One region of the Cupriavidus sp. MP-37 genome, then DNA from elsewhere that is predicted to be linked to it. Evidence: riboswitches for the same ligand, from Rfam matches in the RefSeq annotation. Region 1 holds a riboswitch; the other holds the start of a gene.
What was found. A riboswitch is a leader RNA that binds a small molecule or an ion and turns the genes downstream of it on or off. The one in region 1 is predicted to bind glycine.
Positions count from the first base shown of each region.

Region 2: another riboswitch for glycine. It lies ahead of LIN44_RS21945 (D-amino acid dehydrogenase); the one in region 1 lies ahead of gcvT (glycine cleavage system aminomethyltransferase GcvT).

Region 1 covers NZ_CP085344.1:366,653-382,530, forward strand. Annotated here, with positions in the region: gene LIN44_RS01695 (tetratricopeptide repeat protein) at 151-2,133, shown strand; gene LIN44_RS01700 (cation:proton antiporter) at 2,300-3,526, shown strand; gene LIN44_RS01705 (YbdK family carboxylate-amine ligase) at 3,526-4,641, shown strand; gene LIN44_RS01710 (alpha/beta hydrolase) at 4,660-5,508, opposite strand; gene LIN44_RS01715 (OsmC family protein) at 5,528-6,001, opposite strand; gene LIN44_RS01720 (MBL fold metallo-hydrolase) at 6,030-6,767, opposite strand; gene LIN44_RS01725 (L-serine ammonia-lyase) at 6,823-8,199, opposite strand; gene gcvP (aminomethyl-transferring glycine dehydrogenase) at 8,292-11,222, opposite strand; gene gcvH (glycine cleavage system protein GcvH) at 11,322-11,702, opposite strand; gene gcvT (glycine cleavage system aminomethyltransferase GcvT) at 11,802-12,941, opposite strand; glycine riboswitch at 13,037-13,161, opposite strand; glycine riboswitch at 13,183-13,270, opposite strand; gene LIN44_RS01745 (glycine zipper 2TM domain-containing protein) at 13,346-13,573, opposite strand; gene LIN44_RS01750 (UvrD-helicase domain-containing protein) at 13,854-15,878, shown strand, end outside.
Region 2 covers NZ_CP085345.1:1,197,919-1,213,796, reverse strand. Annotated here, with positions in the region: gene LIN44_RS21975 (SDR family NAD(P)-dependent oxidoreductase) at 1-715, opposite strand, end outside; gene LIN44_RS21970 (AraC family transcriptional regulator) at 861-1,793, shown strand; gene LIN44_RS21965 (MFS transporter) at 2,164-3,537, opposite strand; gene LIN44_RS21960 (alpha/beta fold hydrolase) at 3,542-4,501, opposite strand; gene LIN44_RS21955 (LysR substrate-binding domain-containing protein) at 4,781-5,710, shown strand; gene LIN44_RS21950 (DUF1484 family protein) at 6,139-6,324, opposite strand; gene LIN44_RS21945 (D-amino acid dehydrogenase) at 6,825-8,135, opposite strand; glycine riboswitch at 8,151-8,269, opposite strand; glycine riboswitch at 8,270-8,368, opposite strand; gene LIN44_RS21940 (TonB-dependent receptor) at 8,580-10,856, shown strand; gene LIN44_RS21935 (sialidase family protein) at 10,861-12,111, shown strand; gene LIN44_RS21930 (hypothetical protein) at 12,108-12,617, shown strand; gene LIN44_RS21925 (DUF3597 domain-containing protein) at 12,659-13,138, opposite strand; gene LIN44_RS21920 (porin) at 13,459-14,550, shown strand; gene LIN44_RS21915 (MBL fold metallo-hydrolase) at 14,589-15,626, shown strand; gene LIN44_RS21910 (tripartite tricarboxylate transporter substrate binding protein) at 15,648-15,878, opposite strand, start outside.

The sequences.
Region 1 (15,878 bases):
CTGCCAGCCGCGCCAGGCTGACGGGAGAACGCTGCCTGCGGGCGGCGTTTTTCTTTTGGCGCCGCGGGGCGGGTGGCTAAACCAAATCCCGATCGCCGCCATTGGCGCATAATCCCGCACTCGCACTTTTTCAATCCATAGGAGCAGTACGTGTCCGAGCAGGAAGCCAGCTACGACCACGCCATCGGGCTAGCCAACCAGGGGCGCTTCGCCGAAGCGCTGCAGATTGCCGACCAGTTGTCGCTGGCGCGTCCCGAGGTGGTGGATTTCGTCACGCTGCGGGCGCGGCTGCACTTTGACAATGGCGACGCCAACGCCGCGCTGGCGGTGCTGGACGAGGCGCTGGCGCGGCTCGATACGCTGCCGCTGCAGCCGCCGCACCGCTGGGTCTCGCGCGGCGTGATCGCGCACCGCTACGGCGCCATGCTGATGAGCCTGGGGCGCGATGCCGAGGCCCGCCCGTGGCTGCATGAGGCGGCGCAGCGCAGCGGCCTGCTGACCGGCGAATGGGCCGCGCATTTCCACGCCGGCCTGGCGGCGCTGCGGCTGGGCGACATGGCAGCCGCGGCGCGCTACTGGTACGACCTGATGGTGCGCAACCCGGACCTGGGCGCCGACGATATCGCGCCGCTGGTGTCGGACTACATCGCCCGCACCGAGGCCGCCGGCGTGCCGGCGGAGCCGCTGATGCGCGTCTGCCTGGGCCGGGTCGCGCTGGACAACCCGCACCTGCTGCAGCTCGACGCCGCGGCCGGCGATGCCGTCGCCGCTGACCAGGCCGCGCGCGTGCTCGCCGAGCACCCGGACCACCCCGAGGCGCGCCGGCTGCGCGCGCCGCTGCGCCATGGCGTCGGTGACCTGCAAGGTGCGCTCGAAGACCTCGGCGTCTACCTGCGCCAGGTTCCGGACCCGCAGAGCCAGGTACGCGAACTGGCCTGGCGCTACCAGCTGGCGCAGCGCGAGGCCGGCAATGCGGGCACCGCGGGCACCGCCGCCGCCGAGCGCGAACCGTGGCTGCGCTTTACCCTGACCGACCAGTGCGACGACGGCGCCGGCTACTACCGCGCCGCGATGGCGCTGGGTGAGTTCATCGATGACGTGCCGGCCGCCGAGGCCGCGCTGCGTCCGGTGCTGGTGCAGGCCGGGCGCGCGGGGGTGGCGCGCTTCGACCAGTACTTTGCCAGCGGCCAGGGCGATGCCGCCGGCCATGGCGGCAATGCCGACCCCCATGTCTATTCGCTGCTGTGCCGGCTGCTGGCGCGCAGCCTGCCGGCCGACGCCGCGCATGCCGACGAGCGCATCGCGCTGCACCGGCAGGGCATGGCCGCCAGCGAGTTCATCGAGCACTGGATCGACCTGCTCGATTGCCACGCCGATGCGGGCCGGCACCAGCAGGTGGCGGAGCTGGCGGGCGAGGTGCTCAACCGCTACCCGCTCGAGCGCAATCCGGCCGACGTGACCTGGGCCTTCAGCCGCATGATCGCCGCCTGGAAGGCCATCGGCGGCGCCGAGCCGACCGAGGCCGCGCGCGCCGCGATGGCGCACATGGATGCGCGCCTGGACGCGCTGCCGGTGGAAGCCCGCAGCGAGGCCGCGCATCCGATGGCGCATGCGCGCGCGCACTATGCCGCGCTGCTGCAGGCCCGCATGGCGGGCATGGACGAACACGACCGCACCGATGCGCTGGCGGAGATCGAGACCCAGCAGCGGCGCGCGCTGCTGGTCGAGGATGCGTGGCTGTACAACCGTTTCGGCCAGGTCTGGCGCGACCTGGGCGAGCCCGAGCGCGCGCTGCCGCTGTTCGAGCAGGCGGTGGCGCTGACCGAGGGCGATCCTCAGGACCAGGCCGGCCCACGTGTGCAGCGCGGCCTGGTGCACAACGCCGCGCACCGCCACGACGCGGCGCTGGCGGACTTCGTCGCGGCCTTCGCCGCGCATGACGACTGGGACGCCGAAGTGTATCTGCGCGCGGTCCAGTCGGCACTCGGGCAGGGCCAGCGCGAAGCCGCGCTCGGCTACTTCGACAAGGCGCGTGCCCGCGGGGCCGCGCAGGGCGCCACACGCACCCTGTACGGGCAGGTCGAGGCAGCATTGAAGGCCACCCGCCCGGTGTGGAAGGTGTGGGGCGTCTGAAACGTCTCCCGCAGCTCGCGAAACGGCTGAAGATGTAAGGTATGTAAAAAACGCCATCCGCAGATGGCGTTTTTTACGTGAAGATGACCGAAATAAGGCGCGCGTTTGGTGCGGTGTCGGACAATCACTGACATGGATTGTGAAGTGCTTACATTACCATGTCGCCATGAATGGACTGAGCCAACTTTTTCCTAGCCTCCCGCTCGCGCCCGGCGGCCTCTTCTGGGTCGGGCTGGCCCTGGTCGGCGCCGGCCTGGCGGGCGAGTTGAGCCGGCGCTGGCTGCGCTGCCCGCGCATCGTCGGCTACGCCGCGGCGGGGCTGTGCGCCGGCATGCTGGGCCGCGGCATCGTCGACGAGAACATGATCAACCAGACCCGTATCCTGATCGATATGGCGCTGGCGCTGGCCTTGTTCGAACTCGGCCACCGGCTGTCGCTGACCTGGCTGCGTGCCAACCGCTGGCTGCTGCTGACCAGTGCCTTTGAAAGCCTGCTGACCTGGGGGCTGGTGGCGGCGGTGCTGCAGTGGATCGGCGCCTCGCCCGGCGTGGCCATCCTGGCCGGCGGCATCGCGGTCAGCACCTCGCCCACCATCGTGCTGCAGCTCAAGAACGAACTGCGCGCCGACGGCCAGGTCACCGAGCGGCTGCTGGCCATGGCCGCGCTCAACAGCATCTACGCCGCCGCCATCGTGCAGGTCGCCACCGGCTGGCTGCATTCGGAATACGGCAACCTGGGCGCGGCGCTGCTGCATCCGCTGTACCTGCTGGTGGGCTCGTGCCTGCTGGCCTGGGTGGTGGGCAAGCTCGGCCATGCCATCTACGACCGCATGTCGGCCGACGACCACTACAGCTTCCTGGTGCTGGTGGGCCTGGTGCTGTTCACGCTGGCGCTGACCCGGGTACTAAAATTGTCGATGCCGCTGACGCTGATGCTCGCCGGCGTGGTGTTCAAGCACCAGGACAACCAGCCGCACGTGTGGCCGCCGCATTTCGGCAGCGCCGGCAGCCTGCTGATCATCGTCATGGTGGTGTCGCTGGGCCTGCCGCTGACGGCGCAGGACTGGGCCGTGGGCGGCGTCTACGCCATCGCGCTGGTGCTGCTGCGCCATGTGGCCAAGCTGGCCGGGGTGGTCTCGCTGGGTTCGTTCTCGGGACTGAGCCTGCGCCAGTGCATGGCGCTGGGGCTGGCACTGGCGCCGATGTCGGGCCTGGCCTACCTGCTGATGCATGACGTCGCGCGCCTCTACCCCGGCACCGGGCAGCCGCTGGCCGCCATCATCCTGTGCGCGCTGGCCATCGAACAACTTTTCGGTCCCGTGATCGCGGCCTGGGCGCTGCGCTACGCAGGCGAAGTCCGCGTCGATATCCGGGCCAATGGAGGAGGGCGCTGATGTCGCTCGAACCGTTCAAGCAATCCGAGGCGCTGACCTTCGGCGTCGAGCTGGAGCTGCAGCTGGTCAACCGGCATGACTATGACCTGGCGCCGTTTGCGCCCGACCTGCTGCGCGCGCTCAAGGGCGCCGAGCATGCCGGCGACATCAAGCCCGAGATCAGCCCGTCGATGATCGAGATCAGCACCGGCATCTGCCACAGCTACCAGCAGGCGCTGCAGGAGCTGACCGTGATGCGCGACCTGATGGTGGCGGCGTCGCACCCGCTGAACCTGGGCATTGCCGGCGGCGGCACGCATCCGTTCCAGCAATGGTCCGACCGCACCATCTCCGATTCGCCGCGCTACCAGTACATCTCCGAACTGTACGGCTACCTGGCCAAGCAGTTCACCGTGTTCGGCCAGCACGTGCACATCGGCTGCCCCAGCGCCGACGAATCGCTGTTCCTGCTCCATGCCATCGGCCGCTATGTGCCGCACTTCGTCGCGCTGGCGGCGTCCTCGCCTTATGTGCAGGGGGTCGATACCGGCTTTGCCTCGGCGCGGCTGAATTCGGTCGCGGCGTTTCCGATGAGCGGGCGCGCGCCGTTCCTGCTGACCTGGGATGCCTTCACCGCGTACTTCGACAAGATGCGCAATACCGGCGTGATCGAAAGCATGAAGGACTTTTACTGGGATATCCGTCCCAAGCCGGAGTTCGGCACCATCGAGGTCCGCGTGATGGACACGCCGCTGACGGTGCAGCGCGCCTGCGATATCGCCGCGTATATCCAGATGCTGGCGCGCTACCTGCTGCTGTCGCGCCCGTTCATGCCGCAGGAAGACGACTACCTGGTGTACACCTTCAACCGCTTCCAGGCGTGCCGCTTCGGGCTGGAAGGCGAATACGTGCACCCCAACGAACTGACCCGCATGCCGATCGCGGACCACATCCTGTCGATCTGCGACGCGCTGGTGCCGCATGCCGAGGCGCTCGGTTCGCTCGAGGCGCTGGCCAATATCCGTGCACTGGCCGAGCGCCGCGACGGCGATGCCCGCTGGCTGCGCCAGGTCGACGCGGAAGCGCGCAGCCAGCGCGAAACCGTGCGCAAGGCCTGCGATCGCTGGGCCACGTAAAGTCGCGTCGGACAGCCGTCAGCGCTGCTGTCGCGGCAGCAGGAAGGCCAGCGCGTCGCGCCACCAGCCCGCGTCGACGTGCGCGGTCCAGTCGTTGTGGCCGGCCCCCTCGATCACCGCCAGCCGCCGCGGTTCGCCCAGCGACGCATGCAGCGCCTCGCCGAAGCGCGCCGGCACGATGGTGTCGCGTTCGGCCACCGCCACCATCACCGGGCGGCCGAAGCCCGCCAGGTTGGCGACGCTGTCGTAGCGGTCGCGCAGCACCCAGCCTGCCGGCAGCCACGGATAGTGGTGCGAGGCCAGGTGGGCCAGCTTGTCCCACGGCGTGATCAGCAGCACGCCGGCAACGCTGTCGCGCTGGCGCGCCGCCGCGGCTGCCGCCACGCCGGCGCCCAGCGATTCCCCGATCAGCAGCAGCGGCCCGTCGAACTGGCGCCGCGCCAGCGCAATCGACTGCTCCGCGTCGGCGACGAAGCTGCGCTCGCCCAGCGTGCCCGCACGCGGCCCGTACCCGGGATACTCGGCCAGGATCACGCGGACGCCCAGCGGCGCCAGCGCGCTGGCGTAATAGTCGCGATGCCCGGCATGTCCGGCGTTGCCGTGGAACACGATGGCGGTGGCGCGCACCGGCCCGCGTGGCTCGGCCACCAGTCCGCGGAAATCCTCCGGATCCGGCCACGCACGCAGCCCGGGCGAGACCATGTCGTCGACCGCGGCGCGTTCGGGGAAATAGAGGAAGTGGTCCTGCAGCATGGCGATTGCGGCTAGCCCCGCCAGGGCCGCTGCCAGCCACCGCCACAGGCGCGGCCGCGCCGTGCGTGGCGGTGCCGAGGGTGCGGTGGCGGCGGCTGGCACGCTGGCGCGCATGGCCGTATGTCCGTGGCGGCTAGGCGCCGGCGTACACCGGTTCGCAGCGCACTTCGGTCCTGACCGAGTTGGCGATAAAGCAGGCCTCGTGCGCGGCGTGGTGCAGCGCGTCGAGCTGGTCGCGCGTGGGTTCGCGCTCGCCGCCGAACGTGACCTGCGGGCGCAGCGTTACCACCGTCATCGCCATGCGCCCGTCGGCGTTCTTTTCCATCACGCCGGTGGCGGCGTCCAGGTAGCGGTCGACCACCAGGCGCTGCTTGGCCGCCAGCGACAGGAACCACAGCATGTGGCAGCTGGACAGCGAAGCGATGAACATTTCTTCCGGGTCGATCGCGCTGGCATCGGACATCGGCAGCGGCACCACGTGCGGCGACGACGAGCCCGGCACTTCGGCGCCGCCATCAAAGCGCAGCAGATGCCGGCGGCTGTAGCGGTTGCCGGCGAAATCCTGGCCGTCTCGTTGCCACAGGACTTCAGCGGTGTAGGTGGACATGCATGGACTCCTAGGGTTGGGAAGGCATTCAGGCGCCGTGCGGCACGCTTTCGCCGTCGCGCAGGCCCAGGCGCTGGTTGGCGGGCACGGCAACATCGATCAGCTTCGGGCGCGGCAGGTTCAGGTTGCGCATCATCTCGACGAACTGCTCGCGCGTGCGGCCGGCGACGCGGCTGTTGTGCGCGCGTTCATGGCCGATGGTGGAGACGGTGCGGCCCTTGTAATCGTGCGCCGGATAGACCAGCGTGTCGTCGGGCAGCGCGAACAGCTTGCGGGTCAGGCTGTCGTACAGCGTGCCGGCGTCGCCGGACTGGAAATCGGTGCGGCCGCAGCCATCGATCAGCAGCGCGTCGCCGGTGAAGATGCGGCGCACGATGCCGTCGGCGGTGCTTTCTTCCCACAGGTAGCTCATGCTGCCGGCGGTGTGCCCGGGCGTATGGATGGCGCGCAGCACCTGCTTGCCGAAGGCGATGGTGTCGCCGTCGATCAGCTGCTTGTGCGCGGGCTTGATGTCGCAGCCGGACGGCGCCGCGGTATGCGCGCCGGTCTGCAAGGCCAGGTGGCCGGCCGAGGTGATGTGGTCGGCATGGGCGTGGGTTTCGATCACCCACGCCAGGCGCGCGCCGGTTTCTTGCAGCAGTTTCAGGTCGCGCTCGAGCTGGTGGTCGACCGGATCGATCAGCAGCGCGTCCCCGGTGGCGGCGTCGATCAGCAGGTAGGTGAAGGTGGACGAGGTCTCGTCAAAGAGTTGGTGGAAGGTCTGCATGGCCGTCCTCTTGTTGTTTGGCCGGGGAACGCCGCCATGATACGCCGCACCGGCGCTAGCACTCCACGATATTCACCGCCAGCCCGCCGCGTGCCGTTTCCTTGTACTTGGTCTTCATGTCGGCGCCGGTTTCGCGCATGGTCTTGATCACCGAGTCGAGCGACACGTAATGCGTGCCGTCGCCGCGCAGCGCCATGCGCGCCGCGTTGACCGCCTTGACCGACGCCATCGCGTTGCGCTCGATGCACGGGATCTGCACCAGCCCGCCGACCGGGTCGCAGGTCAGCCCCAGGTTGTGCTCCATGCCGATCTCGGCGGCGTTCTCCACCTGTGCCGGGCTGCCGCCGGTGACCGCTGCGAGTGCGCCGGCCGCCATCGAGCAGGCTACGCCGACTTCGCCCTGGCAGCCGACCTCGGCGCCGGAGATCGACGCGTTGAGCTTGTACAGCAGCCCGATCGCGCCGGCAGTGAGCAGGAAGTCGACCACGCCCGCGCGGTTGGCGCCCGGCACGAAGCGGTCGTAGTAGTGCAGCACCGCGGGAATGATGCCGGCCGCGCCGTTGGTCGGCGCCGTGACCACGCGCCCGCCGGCGGCGTTTTCTTCATTGACGGCGATGGCGTACAGGTTGACCCAGTCCATCACCGAGAGCGGGTCCGACAGCGTGCGTTCGGCGCGTTCGGTCAGGCTGCGGTACAGCTCGGGCGCGCGCCGCTTCACCTTGAACGGGCCCGGCAGCTCGCCGTCGGTGCGGCAGCCGCGCGCCACGCAGGCCTGCATCACGTCCCAGATGTGCAGCAGGCCGTTGACGACCTCTTCCTCGCTGCGCCAGGTCAGCTCGTTTTCGAGCATCAGCCGGGCGATGCTCTTGCCGCTGGCGCCGGCCATCCCGAGCAGTTCCTTGCCGCTGCGGAACGGGTGCGGCAACTGCTGCGCGGCCTTGAGCACCTGCGTATTGGGCGCGCCGGCAGTGACCACGAAGCCGCCGCCGACCGACAGGTAGCGCGCCTCGCGCAGCGTCGCGCCGCCGCCATCGAAGGCGTGGAACTTCATGCCGTTGGGATGCTCGGCCATGGCCTCGCGCCGGTAGAAGGCGATGTGCTCCTTCCCGATGAAGGGCACCATATGGCGTCCCAGCAGCGACAGCTCGCGCGTCTTGCGCAGCGCCGCCAGGCGCGTGTCGATGGAATCGGGATCGATGGTGTCGGGCGCCTCGCCCATCAGGCCCAGGATCACGCCCTTGTCGGTGCCGTGGCCCTTGCCGGTGGCGCCGAGCGAGCCATACAGCTCCACCCGCACGCTGGCGACTTGCGGCAGCAGCCCGTCGCGCTCCAGCCCCTGCGCGAACATCAGCGCCGCGCGCATCGGGCCCACGGTGTGCGAGCTCGACGGGCCGATGCCCACCTTGAACAGATCGAATACGCTGACTGCCACGGACCGCCTCCAGATTGATGCCGGACCAGGCCGGCGGGCGCCGCGTTGCGCGGCGCCCTGAGTACAGCTTAGCTTGTGGGCGGGGTGACGGCTCAGTCCACCACGTAGTCGCTGACCGGCACGCAGGCGCAGAACAGGTTGCGGTCGCCGTACACGTTGTCGGCGCGGCCGACCGGCGGCCAGTACTTCTGCGTGCGCAGCGAGGCCACCGGGTAGGCGGCTTCCTCGCGCGTGTACTGGTGGGGCCACTCGTTGGCGGTGACCACCGCGGCGGTGTGCGGGGCGTGCTTGAGCGGATTGTCGTCGCGGTCGAAGGTGCCGTCCGCAACCCGGCCGATTTCCTGGCGGATCGCAATCATCGCGTCGATGAAGCGGTCCAGCTCATGCAGCGCTTCGGACTCGGTCGGCTCGATCATCAGGGTGCCCGGCACCGGGAAGCTCATGGTCGGTGCGTGGAAGCCGTAGTCCATCAGGCGCTTGGCCACGTCTTCGTTGCTGATGCCGGTTTCCTTCTGCAGCGGGCGCAGGTCCAGGATGCATTCGTGCGCGACCAGACCGTGCTGGCCGGTGTACAGCACCGGGTAGTACGGCGCCAGGCGCTTGGCAACGTAGTTGGCGGCCAGGATCGCGTTTTCGGTCGCGGCGGTGAGGCCGGCCGAGCCCATCATCGCGATATACATCCACGAGATCGGCAGGATGCTGGCCGAGCCGAACGGTGCCGCCGACACGCCGCCGATGCCGCGCTCGTCGCGGCGATAGCCGACGCTGTCCTGGTTGGGCAGGAAGTCCGCCAGGTGTGCGCCGACCGCAACCGGACCCACGCCCGGGCCGCCGCCGCCGTGCGGGATGCAGAAGGTCTTGTGCAGGTTCAGGTGCGACACGTCGCCGCCGAACTGCCCGGGCGCGGCGGTGCCGACCATCGCGTTCATGTTGGCGCCGTCGACGTAGACCTGCCCGCCGTGCTTGTGCACGATTTCGCAGATCTGCTGCACGCCCTGCTCGAATACGCCGTGCGTGGACGGGTAGGTGATCATGATCGCGGCCAGGTTCTGGCTGTGCTGCTCGGCCTTCCTGGCCAAGTCTTCCAGGTCGACGTTGCCGTTCTCGTCGCAGGCCACCACCACCACCTTCATGCCGGCCATCTGCGCCGATGCCGGGTTGGTGCCGTGCGCCGACGACGGGATCAGGCAGATGTCGCGGTGGCTCTCGCCGCGGCTGGCGTGGTAGGCGTGGATGATCAGCAGGCCCGCGTATTCGCCCTGCGAGCCGGCGTTGGGCTGCAGGCTGACCGCGGCGTAGCCGGTGGCGGCGCACAGCATGGCCTCGAGCTGGTCGATCATCTCGCGGTAGCCCACGGTCTGGTCCAGCGGCGCGAACGGGTGGATCTGGCTGAACTCGGGCCAGGTCACCGGGATCATCTCGCTGGTCGCGTTCAGCTTCATCGTGCACGAACCCAGCGGGATCATGGTGCGGTCCAGCGCCAGGTCCTTGTCGGCCAGCATGCGCAGGTAGCGCAGCATCTCGTGCTCGGCGTGGTGCGTGTTGAACACCGGGTGCGTCAGGTAGGCGCTGGTGCGCGCCAGCGCGGGCGGGAAGGCGTCCTGCGCGGCGGCCTCGAGCTTGTCGAAGTCGACCTCGGCGGGCAGCGGCTTGCCTTGCGTGAAGATCTCCCACAGTGCGACCACGTCGGCGCGGGTGGCGGTCTCGTCCAGCGAGATGCCGACGCGGGTGGCGCCGGCATGGCGCAGGTTGATGCCGCGCGCGGTGGCGGCGGCATGGATCGCGTCGGTGTTGAAGCCGGTTTCCAGCGTCAGCGTGTCGAAGAAGCTGGCATTGGTGCGCGCAAAGCCCAGCGCCTGCAGGCCGGCGGCCAACGTCGCGGTCAGGCGATGCACGCGCTGCGCGATGCGCTTCAGGCCTTGCGGGCCATGGTAGACCGCGTACATCGACGCCATCACCGCCAGCAGCACCTGCGCGGTACAGATGTTGGAGGTCGCCTTCTCGCGGCGGATATGCTGCTCGCGCGTCTGCAGCGCCAGGCGGTAGGCCTGGTTGCCCTGCGCGTCGATGGTCACGCCGACCAGCCGGCCGGGCATCGAGCGCTTGAACGCATCCTTCACCGCCATGTAGCCGGCGTGCGGGCCGCCAAAGCCCAGCGGCACGCCGAAGCGCTGCGAGTTGCCCACCGCCACGTCGGCGCCCCATTCGCCGGGAGCGGCGATCAGCGTCAGCGCCAGCAGGTCGGCGGCCGCCACCACCAGGCCGCCGGCGGCGTGCACGGCGTCGGCGATGGCGCGGTAGTCGTTGATGTCGCCGTTCACGCCCGGGTATTGCAGCAGCACGCCGAACGCGCCCGCGGCAGCGGCGTCGGCGGCGGGGCCGACCTTGACCTCGATGCCCAGCGGCAGCGCGCGCGTGCGTACCACTTCCAGCGTCTGCGGCAGCACGTCGTCGGCGACGAAGAAGATATTGGAGTCGTGCTTGTTCACGCGCTGCAGCAGCGTCATCGCTTCGGCGGCGGCGGTGCCTTCGTCCAGCATCGACGCGTTGGCGATATCCAGCCCGGTCAGGTCGGTGACCATCTGCTGGAAGTTCAGCATCGCTTCCAGGCGGCCCTGCGAGATCTCGGGCTGGTACGGCGTATAGGCGGTGTACCAGGCGGGGTTCTCGAAGATATTGCGCAGGATGACGCCGGGCGTGATGGTGTTGAAGTAGCCCTGGCCGATAAAGCTCTTCAGGACCTTGTTCTTGCCCGCCAGCGCGCGCAGCTTTGCCAGCGCGGCCTCTTCGCTGAGCGGCTCGGTGAACTCGCCCATCGGCATGCCGTCGCGGCGGCGGATGGCGGCGGGGATGACGGCGTCGATCAGCGCGGCGCGGCTGTCATAGCCGAGCACCTTCAGCATGTGCTGCTGTTCGGGGGTATCGGGGCCGATATGGCGGGCGGCGAAGGCGTCGCGCGCCTCCAGTTCGGCCAGCGTGGGCCGGTTTGCTTGGGCGGCTTTCATGGGCAGCGGGGCGTTCATGGGCAAGAACCTCGTGGTGGGCGCCGGCGGCAGGTGGTCAGCCGTGCCGCGGCGCCGCGAATGCGGTGTGCCGGTCCCTGGCGCGGGACCGGCGGGCGATCAGGCGCCGACGCTGGCCTTGTAGGCGTCGGCCGACATCAGGCCGTTGACGTCGTCGCCGTTGGCCGGCTTGAGCTTGAACAGCCACGCGTCGAAGGCGTTGGCGTTGACGCTTTCCGGCGCCGCGGTGGCGGCTTCGTTGACGGCGATGACTTCGCCGGCCACCGGTGCGTAGATGTCGGACGCGGCCTTCACCGATTCCACCACCGCCAGCGCGTCGCCGGCACCGACCGACTTGCCCACTTCGGGCAGTTCCAGGAAGACGATGTCGCCCAGCGCGTCCTGGGCATGGTCGGTGATGCCGATGGTGAGCGTGCCGTCGGCTTCGACGCGCACCCACTCATGCGACTCGGTGTACTTGAGGTCAGCGGGGAAATTCATGAAGGTTCTCCGGATTCAGATCTGTTTCTTGTTGGGTGATGCCTGCCCGGCAACGCTGCCGGCAGGCGAGGGCGACCGTTGGGTGAGCGGGGCTTGCCCTTAGCTCACGAGTGCCTTGCCATGACGCACAAACGGCAGTTTAACCACAGTCGCGTTGAGTTTGCGGTCGCGGATCTCCACCTGCACGGTGTCGCCTACGTTCACGCCCCGGGGCAGGCGCGCGAACGCAATCGATTGCGACAGCGAGGGGCTGAAGGTGCCGCTGGTGATTTCACCGTCACCGGCGGGGGTGATGACCTTCTGGTGGGCGCGCAGCACGCCGCCCGCTTTTCCTTCCGTCGGACGCAGGATCAGGCCGAGGAACTGCTGGCGTTGCCCGTTGGCGGCCAGCGCCGCCTTGCCGGTGAAGTCGCGCTCGCTCTGCAGGTCGACGGTCCAGGCCAGGCCCGCGTCCAGCGGCGAGACCTTGATATCCATGTCCTGCCCGTACAGGTTCATGCCGGCTTCCAGGCGCAGCGTGTCGCGCGCGCCCAGGCCCGCCGGGCGCACGCCGGCGGCATTCAGTTTCTCCCACAGGCCGGCGACGCTGGCGGCGGGCACCACCAGTTCGAAGCCGTCTTCGCCGGTGTAGCCGGTGCGCGCCACCATCACTTCGCCGAGGGCGGGGTCCTGCACTACCACGGCGTTGAACGGCTTGAGCGTGTCGGAAGGCTGGGTCGACGGGAAGGTGCTCCACACCTTGGCGCGGGCGTTGGGGCCCTGCACCGCGACGATGGCCAGCGGCTGCACGCCCGCGGGCGCGACATCTTCACGGCGCGGCGTGATGGTCACGCCGCTGCCGGTGGCGTCGTTGCGGGCGCGGATCCAGTCGATATCGCCCACCGCGGTGCTGGCATTGACCACCAGGCGGAAACGGTCCTCGGCGAAGAAATAGACGATCAGGTCGTCGATGACGCCGCCGTTCTCGTCGAGCATGCAGGAATAGAGCGCCTTGCCGGGGGTCTGCAGCTTGTCGACGTTGTTGGCCAGCAGGCCGCGCAGGAAGCTGCGGGTATTGGCGCCGGCGAGATCGACCACGCACATGTGCGAGACGTCGAACATGCCGGCATCGTTGCGCACGGCATGGTGCTCTTCGATCTGCGAGCCATAGTTGACCGGCATGTCCCAGCCGCCGAAGTCGACCATGCGGGCGCCGAGGGCGCGGTGGATAGCGTTGAGGGGCGTGGCCTGGAGCGTCATGGAATCCTCGGGGGCAGTCTCGGTTGGCGAAAACAAAAAAGGGTCATCCGCCGCAACGATCGCTACGCCGATATGGCAAGCAATCCGCTGCGGCGGATGACCCCTCTGTCCTCGATACCTGAGAGATTACGAGGCGGATCCAATCGATCCCAGCCTCGCGCGCCCCTTCGGTGGACACGCTCGCCACGAATGGCGGGTGCCGCTCTCCAGAGTGCGGCATGCATCGTGTGCATGTTGCATGCCGATCCGACCGGTCCGTGGTGCCTGAGAGTTTTCGGGTGATACCCCTTCGGCGGCGCAGGCGATGCGCGCTCTCCCGGTCGGATGCGCGCAATGTACGGGAGGCCCCGGCCTTTGTCAAACCACGGCAGGGGCCCGCCGTACCCGACGCTGCGCGGCCGGGCTTACTTCTTCTTGTCGTCGGTGACGACGTTGCCGATCACGCCGCCCACGGCCGCGCCGCCCAGCGTACCCAGCGCGCTGCCGTCGGTCAGGATGGCGCCGCCCACCGCGCCGGCACCGGCACCGATGGCGGTATTACGTTGTTTCGGGGTCATGTCCGCGCAACCGGCAAAGGCCGCGACCGTCATGCCGATCAGGGTCACCTTGGTCAAACTTTGCAGGGTTTTCATTGTTGGCTCCGATGTGATGATCTGTGCATGCCCGCGCGGCCCGGCGGACCGGGGGACACACTGGTTAGAGTGTCGCGTTATGCCATTGGCTCCGGTCTTTACGAAGTGTTACGCCAGTGACACAGCCAGGCCGGCGCGCGCGGCGTGCGCTGACTGACCAGCCGTGGCGCGCGTGTTAACATCGGCAGCTTTGCCGCGGTCCGTTGCCCGGTTGCCGGCAACTCCCGCCGTTCCCCGTCGATTCCGCCGCTGCCCCCAAACGCCCGCTCCGCCTCCCCGCATGACCCATGGCCTGAACCCCGCCCAATCCGAAGCCGTCCGCTACCTCGACGGGCCTTGCCTGGTGCTGGCCGGCGCGGGCTCCGGCAAGACCCGGGTGATCACGCAGAAGATCGCGCATCTGATCGAGGACAAGGGCTTCGAGCCGCGCCATATCGCCGCCGTCACATTTACCAACAAGGCGGCCAAGGAGATGCAGGAGCGCATCGCCAAGCTGATGGAGGGCAAGACCACGCGCGAGGGCAAGCGCATTCCGCTCAGGCAGCTGACGGTCTGCACCTTCCACTCGCTGGGCGTGCAGATCCTGCGCATGGAAGCCGAGCACGTCGGCCTGAAGCCGCAGTTCTCGATCATGGATTCGGACGACTGCTTCGGCCTGATCCAGGAGCAGCTGGGCACCACCGACAAGAAGCTGATCCGCGGCGTGCAAAGCACGATCTCGCTGTGGAAGAACGGCATGGTCGACCCCGAGGCCGCGATCGCGCAGGCCGCCAACGCAGACGAGCACCAGGCCGCGCTGGTCTACCGCAACTACGTCGCCACGCTGAACGCGTACCAGGCGGTGGATTTCGACGACCTGATCCGCCTGCCGGCAGAGCTGTTCGCGCGCGATGAAGCGGTCCGGCTCAAGTGGCAGAACCGCCTGCGCTACTTCCTGGTCGACGAATACCAGGACACCAACGCCTGCCAGTACCAGCTGCTCAAGCTGCTGGCGGGCGGCTCGCACCTGCGCGCGCCGGCCTTCACCGCGGTGGGCGACGACGACCAGGCCATCTACGGCTGGCGCGGCGCCACGCTCGACAACCTGCGCGGGCTGCAGACCGATTTCCCGGACCTGAAGGTGATCAAGCTGGAGCAGAACTACCGCTCCACCGTGCGCATCCTGGAAGCGGCCAACGCCGTCATCGCCAACAATCCCAAGCTGTTCGACAAGAAGCTGTGGAGCGAGCACGGCATGGGCGACCCCATCGCCATCCATCCGATGAACGACGAGGAGCACGAGGCCGAGTCGGTGGTGTTCCGCCTGTCGGCGCACAAGTTCGAGCGCCGCGCGCAGTTCCGCGACTACGCCATCCTGTACCGCGGCAACCACCAGGCCAGGCTGTTCGAGCAGATCTTGCGGCGCGAGCGCATCCCGTATGTGCTGTCCGGCGGCCAGAGCTTCTTCGACAAGGCCGAGATCAAGGACATCTGCGCCTACCTGCGCCTGATCGCCAATCCCGACGACGATCCCGCCTTTATCCGCGCCATCACCACGCCGCGCCGCGGCGTCGGCAACACCACGCTGGAAGTGCTGGGCACCTTCGCCGGCCAGGCCAAGGTGTCGCTGTTCGAGGCGGCGATGATGGGCGGCATCGAGGGCAAGCTGCAGCCGCGCCAGCTGGAACCGCTGCGCGTGTTCTGCGAATCGATGGTGCGGCTGGCCGACCGCGCGGCCAAGGACCCGGCCACCGAGGTCCTCGACGACCTGATGGCCGGCATCCACTACGAGGCCTACCTGTACGACAGCTTCGACGAACGGCAGGCGCAGTCGCGCTGGACCAATACCCTGGAATTCCTCGACTGGCTCAAGCGCAAGGGCACCAAGCCCGAGGGCGCGGACGGCGGGGAAGCCACCGGCTTCGACACCGCCGACGGCTTCGGCAGCGAAGGCAAGAACCTGCTGGAACTGACCCAGACCGTGGCGCTGATGAGCATGCTGGAAGGCCGCGAGGAAGACCCCGACGCGGTGCGGCTGTCGACGCTGCATGCGTCCAAGGGGCTGGAATATCCGCATGTGTTCCTGGTCGGCGTGGAAGAAGGCATCCTGCCCCACTGCCGCGAGGACGAGGACATGAGCGACGAAAAGATCGAGGAAGAGCGGCGCCTGATGTACGTGGGCATTACGCGCGCGCAGCGCAGCCTGCATGTCAGCTGGTGCAAGAAGCGCAAGCGCGCGCGCGAGACCTATTCGTGCCAGCCGTCCCGCTTTATCGGCGAGATGAAGCTGGAAGAGGCGCCCGCGCCGGTCGACGCGACCCCGGCG
Region 2 (15,878 bases), on a different replicon from region 1:
TAACCCAGCGGTTATCCCCCGACAGCAGGCTGGCGATCATCGGGCCCACGTCGTCGGCCACACCAACACGGCCCAGCGCTGTCATGCCGGCGAAAAATTCGTTGAACGCTGGCGTGTCGCGCACCGCCCCGCCGAAGAAGTCTGTCTCGATCGCACCGGGCGCCACCGCATTGACCGTGATCCTGCGCGGACCCAGTTCCTTCGCCATGTAGACGGTAAGCACCTCCACTGCGCCCTTGACGGCTGCGTAGGCTGCCCAGCCCTCGGCGGACACGCGCGTCAGTCCCGTCGAAAGATTGACGATGCGTCCGCCGTCCGCCAGTAGCGGCAGCAGCTTCTGGGTGAGAAAGAACACGCCTTTGAAATGCACATCGACCAGCTTGTCGAACGCCGCCTCACCCATCTCGGCGATCGGCGCAACTTCCCCGTGGCCCGCGTTGTTGACGAGATGGTCAAAGCTGTCGCGCTGCCAGGTGCGCTGCAGTGCGGCCTTCAGCCGCTCCGCGAAGGCCGGAAAGGCGGAGATATCGCCGGCGTCGAGTTGCAGGGCGACCGCCTTGCGGCCAAGCGCCTCGATCTCGGCCGCGACCGCATTTGCGTCGGCTTCGCGGTTCTGGTAAGTCAGAATGACGTCGCCACCCTTGCGGGCGATCGACACGGCGGTATTGCGGCCCAGGCCGCGGCTGGAACCGGTAACGAGAGAAATCGTGGTCATGAGGAGAGTCCTTGGCGTGTGGTGGAATCCGGTGTCCATTCTGGTATCCGGCGTGCCAGATTCCTTTGCCTGAATCTCTCGGTTATTGGCCTGTTTCTCCAAACCTGATGTTTCTAGTTGTCCGGACCGGCTACGATGGCGGCTGATGGATGACAACGTTCCCCAAATGAGTGATCTCTTGCTCGACGCGGTGCGCCGCTATGCCGAGGCGTATGCCGGCCCGAACGGCGTGGCCCGAACCCCCATTCCGGGCCTGACTGCTATCCGGGCGACAGCGCCCAGCGGCATCGATTACGCGATCTCCCGCCCCCTCGCGTGCCTTGTGCTGCAAGGCTGCAAGCGGGTGGTGATGGGGCAGCAGACGTTCGGCTTCAGCGCTGGCGATTCGCTGCTAATCACGTCGGACGTGCCGACGATCAGCCAGATCACGCGCGCCAGCGCCGACGCACCGTACTACTCCCTCGTGCTGGACCTCGATGTGGCAGCCATTGCAGAACTGGCGGTAGAGATGAAGCTGGGGCCCGTCGCCCAGGAGTCGCCGGTACAGGTTGAGCCATCGGACGCAGAGGTTGCGGACGCCGCCCTGCGGCTGATGCGGCTGATTGAACGGCCGGCGGCAATGCCAGTACTGCAGACGCAGCTCGTGCGTGAGATGCATTACTGGCTGCTGGTGGGAAAGCATGGCCCGATAATTCGTCAGATTGGCCCGCCGCAAAGTCACACGCAACGTGTAGCCCGCGCCGTCGCCCTGTTGCGGGCCGAGTTCGCACAACCGCTACCGGTGGAACGTCTGGCGGCAACGGCCGGCATGAGCGCGTCTGCGTTTTACCAGCACTTCCGGGCTGCGACATCATTGTCGCCGCTACAGTTCCAGAAGCAGTTGCGCCTCATCGAGGCACGCCGGCTGATGACGACCGAAGGCATTTCGGCGAGCAACGCGGCGTTTTCCGTGGGCTATGAAAGCGTCCAGCAATTTACGCGCGAGTACCGGCGAATGTTCGGCCTGCCGCCGGCGAAAGACACGGATGCCGCCATGCATCAGGCCTACCCGGGCGGCCAGCCGATCAGACGGACGTGAGACCCCGCTTCGGCGAGATCCCGAATTTCCGCGTGTAGTCCCGCATCTGCCCGATTTGCTCAAGACCGTTGATCCAGTCGTACAGCTCTGTGACAACCTCCTGATGCTCGAAGCCGATGGCGCGCGCTGTCACGCCAAGCCGACGAGCCGCGACACAAGATGACTGACCGAGGGCTAATCGCAAGCTCGCGGCGGCGATTCGAACGAAGGCAGTCCCTTTCAACGGCCCGACGTGAGGGAATGCGGCAGCTAACGCGTTACGGTCAGAGCGGCCGCTCGTACGCTCTGCTTCCGTGCGCGTTCGTCATTAGGGCCACTCGCGATATTGCTTTGCGTCGAGATCGAACTTCGACGGATAATCGGATCAGACTTATCCTGGCTTTGGATCGCCCAGGCTAGGATGGATATCAAGGGCAGGCGCGGCGTCAGCGAGATCCGAGCCGATAATTAAGGTGCTCTGCGACGCCGCGTAAAGAAGGCCAAGGGCGCCCAGAATTCCGGCTCCCGAAGTAATGGTTAGGGCAATCGCGGTGCCGGCTCCGCCCATGCCGAGACCATCGGAAAAGACTCCTGTCATCAATGGTCCGACAGTTCCACCAAACGCGTTGATCACGAGGGCAAAGATGCCGATAGATTGGCCGCGCATGCGATTAGGCACGCTAAGCAACAGGGGGACCAGGAACAAGGCTTGGGTTGTCGACAGGAGCAGAACCAGCGGCGCATACAGGACTACGGCCAATACATAATTGCCGAGGAGCGGTGCAACGATTGCCAAGGGGACCATCATCGCAATCGATCCAACTATGACTCTCATGACAACTGGCAATGCACCGATTCGCTCGACATGCCTCGATGCGTAGATCTGAGCGAACACATTCCCGAGTACACCGGAAATCAGAAACGTGGAGCCAAGCACCAGGCCAGCGGTTTTAGGGTCAATGAGGAATTTGCGGATCACCACGGATGGAAACCACGCAGCATACGCAGTAGTAGCGAGAATGAAGAACGCAAACCCTAAAAAATACAATGGATAGAAGCGATCACGGGTAAGCAGAAAAAGGCATACAGCACTGAAACTCACTGGTTCTGTGGAATTACCGTCCAGTGTGGCTCGCAGTTCCCGGCGGCTCGGCTCTTTTACCATTGCCAGCACCAAGCTGGCGAGCAGCATGCCCGGTACACCCACTGCAACGAATACCCATTGCCACGCGTGAAGCCGCCCAATAATCGGCAGGGGACCGATTGCGAGAGAGGTGAACCAAGACAGCAATGCGCCACCCAGCAACAGCGCGCAGCCGCTACCGATTATCGGTCCAAGCATGAAAAGAGCAGTCGCGCGCGGAATATGCCGCGCCGGGAAAATATCGCCTACGACTGACAAGGCTGCGGGATGAAAGCCCGCTTCGGCGGCTGCCGTCCCGGCGCGCGCAATCACAAGCATCGGGAACACGCGGGAGAGTCCTGTGCAGGTCGTTGCCAACGACCATACAAAGATGCAGCCAGCAGCAAGCCGTACTCTATTAACACGGTCAGCGAGCCATGAAAGAGGAATACCAGCAATCAGATAGAATAATGTGAATGACAGACCCTGCAAAAGTCCTATCTCGGTATCGTTAAGATCAACCGTTGCCTTAATTGGCTGGACTAGAATACTGATGATCTGACGGTCTACATAGGAAAAGGCCATGCACACGAAGAAGAGCGTCGTGGTAATCCAGGCCCGTTTTGCGGAAATCTGCGTCATAGCTTTACGCCTCCTTCTCAACTGGTCGGTTTTCGTAGGCCGTCAGCCATTGATATACCACGTCGAAAATTTCGCTGCTGTTACGTTCGATCATCAGGCTATGCCCATTGCCTTCGATGCCGATATCTGGAAGCCACAAATGGGTTGCGCCAACATATTGGGCCACGGCTTCATCAACGCTTCTTGGATGTCTTGGATCGTCGCTGCCGGTAACCACGAGGCTTCTAATACGTCGGATCCGATCCGGCGATAAGACCTGCGGCGAACAACCACCAATGTTGAATCGTTCGTTCAATATTCTCGGGCTTTCCGGCACGATTGTTTTCTCATAAGCGTCAATGGCTTCGAGTGGGAAGTGCTTGCTGTTGGCCCAGTAGCGCCGGATGAATTCGCTGGAGAAATACACTGGCGCTGTTTCTGAATGATAAACAGGGTGGCCCAGATCTTCGCGGGCAGATAGTGCTTCAAATTCGAGGGGATCGGACGGCAGCACAGGAAGCAGATTGCCGGGGGGGCCGGGCGCAATACCCAAGATCGCACAAACGCTGTTGGGCCGTCTATCCGCCACAGCCCACGCCACGGTCCCTCCAGCGCTATGGGCAACCAAGGTCGCTGGCCCGATCTGATCCAACAAGTCGACGAGCGCAGTGATGACGGCATTCATCGACATGGTCGCAAAGTCATGGGGCGGTGGCGACCGGCCATGGCCCGGCCAGTCTACGACATAGGCCGTATATCCACTTTGAACAAAAAGGGAGGCCCAGCCCGGACGGCCGTCGGGCGTATGGCTATAGCACAAGCCGGTATGACCACCGCCGTGAATCAAGACGACAGGCGGGTGCTCTGACGCGCCGGACAATGGTGCCCAACGCTCCACATACATAGGGTGAGCGCTCGAACTCACATGAAATGAGGCACGAGCGTGACTGACGCTTTGCAGCACATTGTCTCCTTTATAATCCATTCGTTCCCCAATCTTTCGCGGGGGACAGACTTGGGATTAGTATCGCTGCCCGCCACTGAACGGGCCATTGCCAAATGTCGACGCCTCTCGTGCCGAAACGAGAACACCGATGGATTCGTGCCTGTGGTGTGGATGGGTGCAGTTGCTGATTCGCTTTCGCTGCGCAGCGCCGCCTGAGAGAAGAGAAAAGACCTTGCGCGAAAAGATGAGGGGCGTTATAGCGATCTCTACGGCGCTTCGGACGTGGGCGAGCCGGGGTTGCGATTAGGGAAAGCAGGAATGCCACAGACTATCAAGCAGCTTGATTTGACCTCGCTTCGACTGTTCAGAGCCGTGCAGGCGGAAGGCGGGGTCGTGCGGGCAGCGACAGCCGAGCATATCGCGCCTTCAGCAATAAGCCGGCGCATCTCGGAGCTGGAGAGTACCCTGGGTACCAAGCTTCTGTTTCGCGACTCGTCAGGGACGCGACTGACGCGCGCGGGCGAGGTCGTGCTGGCCTATGCGATGAAAATTGATGTCGATCTGCAGCGTATGATTGCGGAGATAACGCACGTTGACTCCAGCGTCTACGGAACCGTTCGCGTGCTCGCCAACCTCTCTTCGATGGTCCAGTTCGTTCCTCGAGATCTTGTGGCGCTGGAGGAGAAGTACCCCGACGTCGTAGTCAGTTTCGAGGAGCGACTGAGCGCCGGGATCATTCGCGGTGTTAGCGATGACGTTGCGGATGTCGGCATTACGCACATCGTTCATGAAGGATGCAAACTTTCGACTGTTCCTTATCGCCGGGAAGTATTCGCGCTGGTCGTAGCATCCGGACACCCATTGGCGAACAGTGAGGCGATCCGCTTTAGCGAGACACTCGGCTACGTCCACATTGGATTCCCGGAAGGGAGTGCGCTCGGACAAATTCTTGCAATGAAGGCGGGCGAACTCGGCCGCTTGCTAACATACCGTATTCGCGTTTCGAGCTTCGATTCGGCTTGCAGCCTAGTGGCAGCAAAGGCAGGCATCTGCATCATGCCAACGAGAGTAGCTGAGGTATATCGTTCGAGCTTACAGTTGAGAATCATTCCATTGTCAGATGACTGGGCGGCGCGCCATCTGATGCTTGTTTTCAAACGATATGACTCACTTTCCCTGCAGGCAAGAGCGTTTGTCGATTTTCTGAGCGCCAGAAGCAATGCCGATGACGATTCGCGCGACGATTAATTGAGACTGCCTTGATCTCGACCCATCTGTGTAGGCACCAGCGGTGCATCGACGACAACTGACACGCTGCAGATGGGCGCACAGATTCCAGTCGGCAGCGGAAGGATCCTGGCCTCTGCGGTTTCTTCACCGGTACGTAGCGATGTCATGGCGGACTTTCGGCGCCATGGACTTGCCGATGGTTATGACTATGCCCTGTCGAAGCGAACGGACGTGTACGCTGTGACGGTGTTCGACAAGGTTAGCGGAGAGGGCAGTGGCACCAGCTTTGCACGGGGTATGCGCCACAAATTTTAGGCTCTTCGACGAACTCCGGGGCTGGCAAAGTTGCTCCAATGTGCCTCTGCGCCGACGGCAAGCTCGAGATCGCGGAGCGGAACCCAAGGCGAGGTGTGATAGCACAGACCCACCATCACACCCCCCAACCGCTATTGCAACCGCTCTCGCTCAACCATCAGCCCATCAATCTGCATCTTCACCATGCCAAGCAGGCAAAGCGCGCTGAAGCAGCCCTCCGAGCTTTCGCTTTCATGATCCAGAAGTACAAGTACCCCTTCAATTCCTGCGCGAACCTGCTGCAGGCATTCGTTGGTCATTTCATCGATCGTTGCCATTGATTCCCCACTAGTGAAAGCGCGCCACTCATTTCCACATGAGGGCGGCGGGCCAGACAGCGAGGGTGGAAAGACCGGTCTAAGGTGGGGAACCGGTCAGCCTTGCGGCTGCCTCGCCCGGCCCGCCAGGGAGCCAGCTTGGTTCGTGCGAACACACAGGCGTTGCCCGTTACAAGCGCAACGCCTGTCCACCTTAAACATCCGGGCTTTCCACACCCGATCATCGGTGGTCCGATGACGCCACCAGTATTTCCTGTTGGTAGCGGGGAATCGATGAGAGATGTCGCATTTCCAGGGGCGCGCGAAGTTTGGATCCGGGCAACGGATTCAGAAATCGCTGACTCTTGAAATGCGCATGCGGGCTCTAATGCCCTACCGTCATTCCCGCGAAGGCGGGAACCCAGCGTCGTTAAAAGTCACTGGGTCCCCGCTTTCGCGGGGACGACAGTCACTTTACTGAACGGCATCAGCGTGCGGGCTTAGCCCTTTCCCTCCGAAGTTCAGGCTCGCGCCGGCGTCAGCGCAGCGCCTGTCACCATCGCCGGGGCACTCCCCATTGCCTGGTCCACCACCCCCGCCACCATATCCGCCGTCACCGCCGACAAGGTCCACCCCAGGTGCCCGTGGCCGGTGTTGTAGAAGATGCAGGCCGCGCGCCCGCGTCCCACGCGCGGCAGCATGTCCGGCATCATCGGCCGCAGTCCGGCCCATGGCACCACGCTGCGCGTGCTGACGCCGGGGAAGCACTGATGCACCCAGTCCACCAGTGGGCGGATGCGGTCGGCGCGGATGTCGCGGTTGGTGCCGTTGAACTCGGCGGTGCCGGCAACGCGGAAGCGGTCGTCGCCCAGGCGGCTGGTGACCAGCTTGGTTTCGTCGTCGAGCAGGCTGACCACCGGTGCCGCGGCGCGGCTGGCGTCGTCGGTCAGGTTGACCGTGATCGAATAGCCCTTGACCGGATAGATGTTGACGCGGTCGCCCAGCCCGGCGGCCAGTGCGCGGCTGGCGGTGCCGGCGCAGATCACGGCGCCGTCGAAGGTGGCACTGGTGCTGTCGTTGCCGTCCTGCACGGTGATGGTGGCGCGCCGGCCGTCGGTCTTGACCGCGCGCACGTCCTGGCCGTAGAGGCAGCGCACGCCCAGGCGCGCAATGGCGGCGGCCAGGCCGCTGGTGAACTTGTGGATGTCGCCGGTCGAATCGCTCTCGGTGAAGTAGCCGCCGTAGTAGGAGCCCGCCAGCGTCGGCTCGATCGCGCGCATTTCCTGCGGCGTCACCGCGCGCCGCTCCAGGCCGCCTTGCGCCAGCAGCGCCGAGACCCGGCTGGCATGCTCGAAGCCGGCGCGGTCGCGGTAGATGTGTAGGATGCCGGCGCGCTTCAGGTCGAAGTCGATGCCTTCCTGCGCCGCCCACGCAAACAGGTGCTCGCGCGCGGCGATGGCAAGGCGTGCGGTTTCGATGGTATTGCGGCGGTAGTTGGGAATCGACGCGATGAACTCGGCGAACCACGACAGCTTGTGCCAGCTGGGCCGGGGATTGACCAGCAGCGGCGCATCGTTGCGCAGCATCCATTTGATGCCCTTGACGAGGGTGGACCAGTGGGTCCAGACCTCGGCGTTGGAGGCGGAGAGCTGCCCCCCGTTGGCGAACGAGGTCTCCATGGCGGCATAGCGGTGCCGTTCGAACAGCGTGACGGAGAAGCCGCGCCGGGCCAGCGCGTAGGCCGTGGTGACACCAGTGATACCACCGCCGATGACAGCGATTGTCTTCATGATCTGCAGGATCCAGGAACGTCGAAGGGTAGGAGTCCGCACGCAACATGCGTGAAGGACGCCCCCTCTGTTCTGGACCTGAGAGATTCGCGACGCCTGGCAGCGGGGCGGGGCGCGCTTGCTCCTTCGGTATGCCGGGCGGACGATGGCGTCCGGCATTCTTCAGAGTGCACTGACGGGTGATGCCGGTCCTTTTGCCTGAGAGTTTCCGGGGCGGTTGCTCCTTCGGCGCCGTGCGCGGCGGGCGCCGCGACAGTCTCTCCCTGCATCACGCTGGCTGGAGGCCAGTCGGGGCAATGTAGTGACAAGGCCGGGTATTGGGTATGCGGGTTAACGCGGATATCCCCGGCGGCCCGCGTCGCTATGTCGCATCGGCGCGGATCGCCTCGGCCCATAAAATGTCAGCGCTCGCTATGCTGGAGGTGCGGGAGGTGCGCCTGATGCTACGCAGCACAGCGAGCCAAAAAGACGACAACAAGGTTTCCAGTGAAGAAAAATCGCATTGCGCTGGCCGTTTCGACAGTGCTGATGGGCCCCGCCGTGGCCGCCGCCCAGGCGGTGGAGGCGCCCGCGCCGCTGCAGGAGGTGGTGGTATCGGCCAGCACCGAACGCGGCGACACGCCGGCGATCCCGCCCAACACGCCGTCGCCGGCCTATGGCATCCGCAGCACGCGCATGGCTGACTTCAACGTGGTCAATACGGAAGACGCACTGAAGTACGCGCCCAACCTCGCCGTGCGCAAGCGCTTTATCGGCGATATGAATTCGATCATCTCGGTGCGCAGCACCAGTTCGCGCCAGTCGGCGCGCGGGCTGGTCTATGCGGACGGGCTGCTGCTGTCCAACCTGCTGGGCTCGGACTTCAGCTTCCCGCCGCGCTGGTCGCTGGTCAATGCCGCCGAGATCGAGCGCATGGACGTGCTGTACGGCCCGTATTCGGCGCTGTATCCGGGCAATTCGCTGGGCGCGACGGTGCTGATCACCACGCGCACGCCGGAGAAGTTCGAGGGCGATGCCAGCGTGCAGTGGTTCACCCAGCGCTTCAACCTGTACGGCACCCACGATAACTTCAACGGGGTGCATGCCAACGCCTATGTGGGCGACCGCGTTGGTGCGTTCTCGTGGCTGGTCAGCGTCGACCGGCAGGACAGCAAGAGCCAGCCGCTGAGCTTCTATACCGCGTCGCGCTCGACGCGGCCTGCGGGCGCGGCGGACACGCCGGTTTCCGGCGCCTATTTCGACCAGGACCAGAGCGGGCGCGACCGCGTGGTGATGGGCGTGAACAGCGAGGGCGTCACGCACACGGTACAGGACCAGCTCAAGCTCAAGCTTGGCTATGACATCACCAGCACGCTGCAGGCGCAGTTCACCGCCGCATACTGGCAGCAGGACCGCTCCAACACCACCGGCAGTTATCTGCGCGATGCCAGCGGCAATGTGGTCTCGGGCGGACCGGTGAACATCGGCGGCTACCAGTACGTGATTCCCGCCAACGCCTTTGCGCCCGGCAATGGCGAGGATGCGCGCTGGCTCTACGGCCTGTCGCTGCGCACGCGCAACCAGACCGGGTGGAACTTCTCCGGTGTGGCGTCGCTGTTCGATGTCAGCAAGGACGTGAGCCGCAGCGCCAACTCCGTCGGCAACGGACCGGGCACGGTCACCTATGGCGACGGCACCGGCTGGCGCACGCTCGACCTGAAGGCCGACTACCGCCCGCAGCGCCTGCAGGGCGGGCACTGGGTCACGTTCGGCTACCACTATGACAACTACCGGCTGAGCAACACCACCTACAACACCTCGGACTGGCGCGCGGCCACCATCACCGCGTTCAACAATGCCTTCACCGGCAAGACCGAGACCCAGGCGCTCTACGCGCAGGACGCCTGGTACTTCGCCGAGGACTGGAAGCTGATCCCCGGCTTGCGCTACGAGCACTGGCGCGCCTATGATGGCAGCCGCAGCCAGCCTGGCGTGCAGGTCGGCTATCCGGTGCGCAGCGAGTCCAACTGGTCGCCCAAGCTGGCGCTGGAGAAGGCGTTCGGGCAGGACTGGCTGGGCCGGCTGTCGCTGGGCCAGGCCTATCGCTACCCCACCGTCAGCGAGCTGTTCCAGGGGCGCATCACCGGCACGGCGCTGATCAACAACGACCCGAACCTGCGTCCGGAGCGCTCCTTCTCGAAGGACCTGACCTTCGAGCGCACGGTGGAGGCGTCGAGTTTCCGGGTCTCGCTGTACGAGGACGATATCCGCGATGCGCTGGTCAGCCAGACCAACACCACGGTATTTCCCACCGTCACCAGTTTCCAGAACGTCGACCGGGTGCGCACGCGTGGTATCGAGCTCGCCTATGACGGCCGCGACGTGCTGGTGCGCGGCTTCGACCTGTCGGCCAGCGGCGCCTACAACCATTCGAAGACGCTGGAGAACGCCAACAATCCGGCCTCGGTGGGCAAGTATTTCTACCGCATCCCGAAGTGGCGCGCCAACCTGGCCGGCACCTATCGCTTCACGCCGGCGTGGGCCGGCACGCTGGCGATGACCTATTCGGGCCGGCAGTACAATACGCTCGACAATTCCGATACCAACCCCGACACCTTCGGCGGCACCAGCAGCTTCCTGACCTTCGACGTCAAGGTGACCTACAAGCCGGCGCGCAATGTGCGGCTCGGGCTTGGCATCGACAACCTCACCGACCAGCGCTATTTCGTCTATCACCCGTACCCGGGGCGGACGTTCTACGCCGAGGCGAAACTTTCCTTCTGAGCACGTGAACACGCTGACTTCCACCATGCCAGGCGCCCGCTCCGCTGTCCGCGGCATCGTTGCCGGGCTGATCGCCTTTGCCGCGCTGGCGGCCGCCAGCGCAACCGCACAGACGCACGGCGGCCATGCCGGCCATGGTGGCCAGGCCAAGGCCGCGAAGATGAGCGAACTGGGCACCGGCGCCGCCTTCGACCGCGACGGCAAGCTGTGGATTGCCTACAAGGACGGTCCCCATGTCGCCGTGCGCGCGTCGACCGACTACGGCCGCAGCTTCGGCCCGGCGCGGCATGTCAACGGCACGCCGGAGCCGGTCGCCGCCGATCATGAAAGCCGCCCCAAGGTGGCCACCGGACCCGACGGGCAGGTCTACGTCACCTGGACCCAGCCGCTGCCCAAGCCTTGGACCGGCTTTATCCGCTTTGCGCGCTCCACCGACGGCGGCCAGACCTTTGCCGAGCCGCTGACGGTGCATGCCAACCGCGACCAGATCGCGCACCGCTTCGACGCGATCGCGGTGGACCCCGCCGGGCGGGTCTTCGTCAGCTGGATCGACAAGCGCGACGTGGCCGCGGCCGAGGCGCGCAAGCAGCCGTATGCCGGCGCCGCGATCTACTACGCCGTGTCGGCCGATCATGGCAAGACCTTCCAGGGCGACTACAAGATCGCCGACCAGTCGTGCGAATGCTGCCGCATCGCGCTGTCGCCCACGCCGGATGGCCGGATGCTGGCGCTGTGGCGCCATGTGTTCCCGCCCAACGCGCGCGACCACGCCCTGGCGCTGCTGGGCGCCGACGGCAAGGCCACGCCGATGCAGCGCGCCACCTTCGACGACTGGCGCATCGACGCGTGCCCGCACCACGGCCCCGGCGCTTCGGTGGCGCCCGACGGCACCGTGCACATGGTCTGGTTCAGCGTGCGCGCGGGCAAGCCGACGGTGTCGGTGGGGCGCTGGCGCGACGGCAAGCTGCAGGCGCAACGCCCGCTCGATGACGCGCGCGCGCAGCATGCCGATATCGTCGCGCTGAACGACAACGACATCGCGGTGGTGTGGAAATCGTTCGACGGCCAGCAGACGCGGCTCTCCGCCATGCTGTCGCACGATGGCGGCAAGACCTGGCAAACGCGCAAGCTGGCTGGCACGGAACGCGACTCCGACCAGCCGCACCTGCTGCAGCACGCCGGCCGCGCCTACGTGCTGTGGCGCACCGAGGCCGAGGGCTTCCAGGTCTTCGGGCTCGGGCAGGAGGGCGCATGATGCGATCGCGCCGCCAACTGTTCGCCGCCGCCGTTTCAGCCGCGCTTACCGCATGCGCGCTGATGCTCGGCAACGCCAATGCCGCCGACCGCGTCGCGATGTTCGAATCCGCCAACGCCGCGCGCATCGCCGCCAGCCAGCAGGGCAAGCCCTTCGTGCTGGTGGTGTGGTCGCTGGATTGCGTCTATTGCAAGCGCAACTTCGACGCCCTCGGCAAGCTGCGTGCGAAGCATCCCGGGCTGCGCGTGGTCACGCTGGCCACGGACAGCGCCGACGCCTTGCCCCAGGTGCAACAGGTGCTCGGTCGCGTCGGGCTGACGCGCAATGCGTGGGTGTTCGGGCACGAGCCGCAGGAGCGGCTGCGCTATGCGGTCGACCCGGAGTGGATGGGCGAAATGCCGCGCACCTACTTCTATCGCGCCGACGGCCAGCGGCAGGGCGTGTCCGGCGTGATCAGCGAAGGCGACTGGGCCCGGCACCTGCGCTGGGCCGGCATCGCGGGCTGAGATTGCTGCGGCGCCAGCCCGGCGCCGCATTCCCCATTACCTCAGGACAGTTCCTTCGGCAGCTTGCCGCCGTTGGCGGCCAGTTCCTGCATCAGGCGCTTGTGCAGCCAGACGTTCATCGCCGCGGAATCGTTCATGTCGCCGCTGTAGTGCAGCTCGCGCGCGAGTTCCTTGCGGTGTTCCAGGCTGCTGTCGATCCCAAGCGCCTTCATCGTATCGACGATGGACGTGCGCCAGTTCAGCGTCTGCCCGCTCTGCTGCACCATCCGGTCCATGATGGCCTCGACATCCACGCCCGACAGCGGCGTGGCTTGTGCGCCGCCGGTCGGCGCACCGGTCGTGCCCTGGACGTTGCCCGCGGGCGCCGCGCCGGTGCCGGCGGTTGGCGCAGTGCCGGCCGGCGCGCCCGCGGAAGTGGGCGACCCGGCGGCGGGCGGGGTGCTGGTGGTGGTCGCGGTGGTGGTGGCCGCGGGCTTGTCCTTGCCCAGCAGCTTGTTGAGGATGTCCTTGAAGATGCTCATGGCCGGCTCCTGAATGGTGGATCGGGGCAGCAAGCCCTTGCAGGTTCCGGGCCACCGTTGCGGCGCGTTGTCGCGGCGCGGGTAGCACGCGCCGTTTGTAAATGGTGCGTGTATCGGCACCGGCTTCCACGCTGTGCCCGCTGTCCTCCCCTACGGCATGCCTTGCCTTGTTCCCGGATTGGTAGTTTCCCCACTCTGCCGGCATCGCCAGCGGCGATATGATTCGCGCCTGTTGGTTCAATAAAGAAACAGATGTTCAAATATGAACGCGCAGCAACGAGGCCAATTCGTTTGCTGTGGCCGGGCAAGGAGGCGTCATCGTGAAGTTCCGGAAATTTGCGCCCGCACTCGCGGCAGCGCTGCCACTGGCGGCGGCAGCGCAGTCGGTGACGCTCTACGGCGTCATCGATACGGGGGTGGAATACCTGAACCATGTCGGCCCGGCGGGTCATACCCTGGTGCGCCAGCCGTCGCTGGCGGCGACCGTGCCGTCACGCTGGGGCTTGCGCGGCAGCGAGGATCTCGGCAACGGGCTGAAGAGCGTGTTCGTGCTGGAATCGGGGTTTGCGCCTGACTCGGGCGTTTCTAACCAGGGCGCGCGCCTGTTCGGGCGCCAGGCCTTCGTCGGGCTGAGCGGCCCATGGGGACAGGTCGGGTTCGGGCGCCAGTACACCATGCTGTTCTGGGCCCGGCTGGATACCGACATCCTCACCTCCAACGTCTATGGCGTGGGCTCGATCGACAGCTATATCCCCAACACGCGCGCCGACAACGCGCTGTCGTACAAGGGCAAGTTCGGCGGGGTCACCGTCGGCGCGACATACAGCCTGGGCCGCGATGCCGTCAATGCCGGCCCCGGACCGGCCGGCACCAACTGCGCGGGCGAGAACTCGGCGGACGCAAGGGCCTGCCGCGAATGGTCCGCCATGCTGATGTACGAAACCGGCTGGTGGGGCGTGAGCGCTGCCTATGATTCGCTGCGCGGCGGCCCGGGCGCGTTTGGCGGCCTGAGCCGCAGCAGCCTGAAGGACGATCGCCTCTCGCTGGGCGGCTACATGCTGCTGCAGCGGACCAAGCTGGGCCTGGGCCTGCTGTCGCGCAACAACCAGGCGAGCGCCACGCCGCGCAGCGATCTGTGGTTCGCGGGCGCCTCGCATGACTTCACGCCCGCGTTCAACCTTGCCGGCGAACTCTATTACCTGCGCTACCGGCACAGCGCGAACCGCGCCTGGCTTGGCGCGCTCCGCGCCACCTATGCGTTCTCGAAGCGCACCTCGCTCTATGCCACCGCGGGCTATATCGACAATCGCGGCCAGTCGGCGCTGTCGGTCAGCGGCGGCAGTCCCGGCGGAAATCCCACGCCAGGGGGCAACCAGGCCGGCGTCATGCTTGGCATCAAGCAGATCTTCTGAGCCGTTGCGGCCATTTCATGTCTTGAAGAGGTAGAACGATGAAACCCTCCCACCTGCTGTCGATGCTGACCGGCATCGTCCTGATCTTCGCGTCAGCGCTCTCGGCCGCCGCGCCCGCCACGGCGCCGGTGGTGGGCACGCCCCCAGCCCCGCCGGGCCGCACGGGCGGTACCGAGCCCGCCGACCATTTCCGCGTGACGCTGCTGGGCACCGGCACGCCGGTGCCGTCGCCAACCCGCGCCGGCTACAGCACGCTGGTCGAAGCCGGAGGCCAGAAGCTGGTCTTCGATTTTGGCCGCAACGTATCGGTGCGCCTGTGGCAGCTGCGGATTCCGCTGGGCAGCGTCGATGCGCATTTCCTCACGCACTTCCATTCCGACCACCTGGTGGGCCTGCCCGACCTGTGGCTGACCGGCTGGCTGCGGCCGCCCTATGGCCGCCGCGACCGGCCCATGGCGCTGTATGGCCCGGCGGGCACGCGCGCGCTGGCGGATGGCCTGCGCCAGGCCTTTGCCGCCGATATCGCGATCCGGCACAAGGACGAAGGCAGCGCGCTTACCGGCATCACCATCGATGCGCATGACGTGGCGCCGGGCATCGTCTATGAGAAGGGCGGGGTGCGCGTGACCGCGTTCGAGAACGATCACGGCGACAACATCCGCCCGTCATATGGCTACCGCATCGACTATCGTGGCCGTTCGGTGGTGCTGTCGGGCGATACCCGCTTCAGTCCCGCCGTGGTGGCGCAGGCCCGGAACGCGGACGTGCTGGTGCATTGCGTCACGCTGATCCCGGACACGCTGCTGGCGTCCAATCCCGCGTACCGCGCCATCTACGACCATCTGTCCTCGCCCGAGGATGCCGCGCGGGTGTTCCAGGCCGCCGCGCCGAAGCTGGCCGTGTTCAGCCACATCGGCCTGAACGGCGATGCCACGGTGGGGCAGATCGTCGAGCGGGTCCGCAAGACCTACGCCGGTGAAGTTCTGGTTGGCGAAGACCTGACCCGTGTGGAAATCAGCCTGGATGGCCGCGCCGGCACCTCGGGCGGCATCGCGGTGTGGCAGGAAAAGCCCTGAGCCACGAGCGGACCGATACGCTCAGTCCGGCTTGATACCGGCCCGCGCAATGATCGGCTTCCAGCGCTGCTGCTCCTGCGCGATGAAGCGCGAGAATTCCGCCGGCGTGCCGCCCACCACGATGGCCGCGTCCGCGCTCAGGCGCTCGACCGAGCTCTGGCTCTTCACGGCTTTCATGGTGGCGTCGGCCAGCTTGTCGGCGGCAGGCTGGGGCAGTGATGCCGGCGCCAGCAGGCCATACCACTGCGTCAT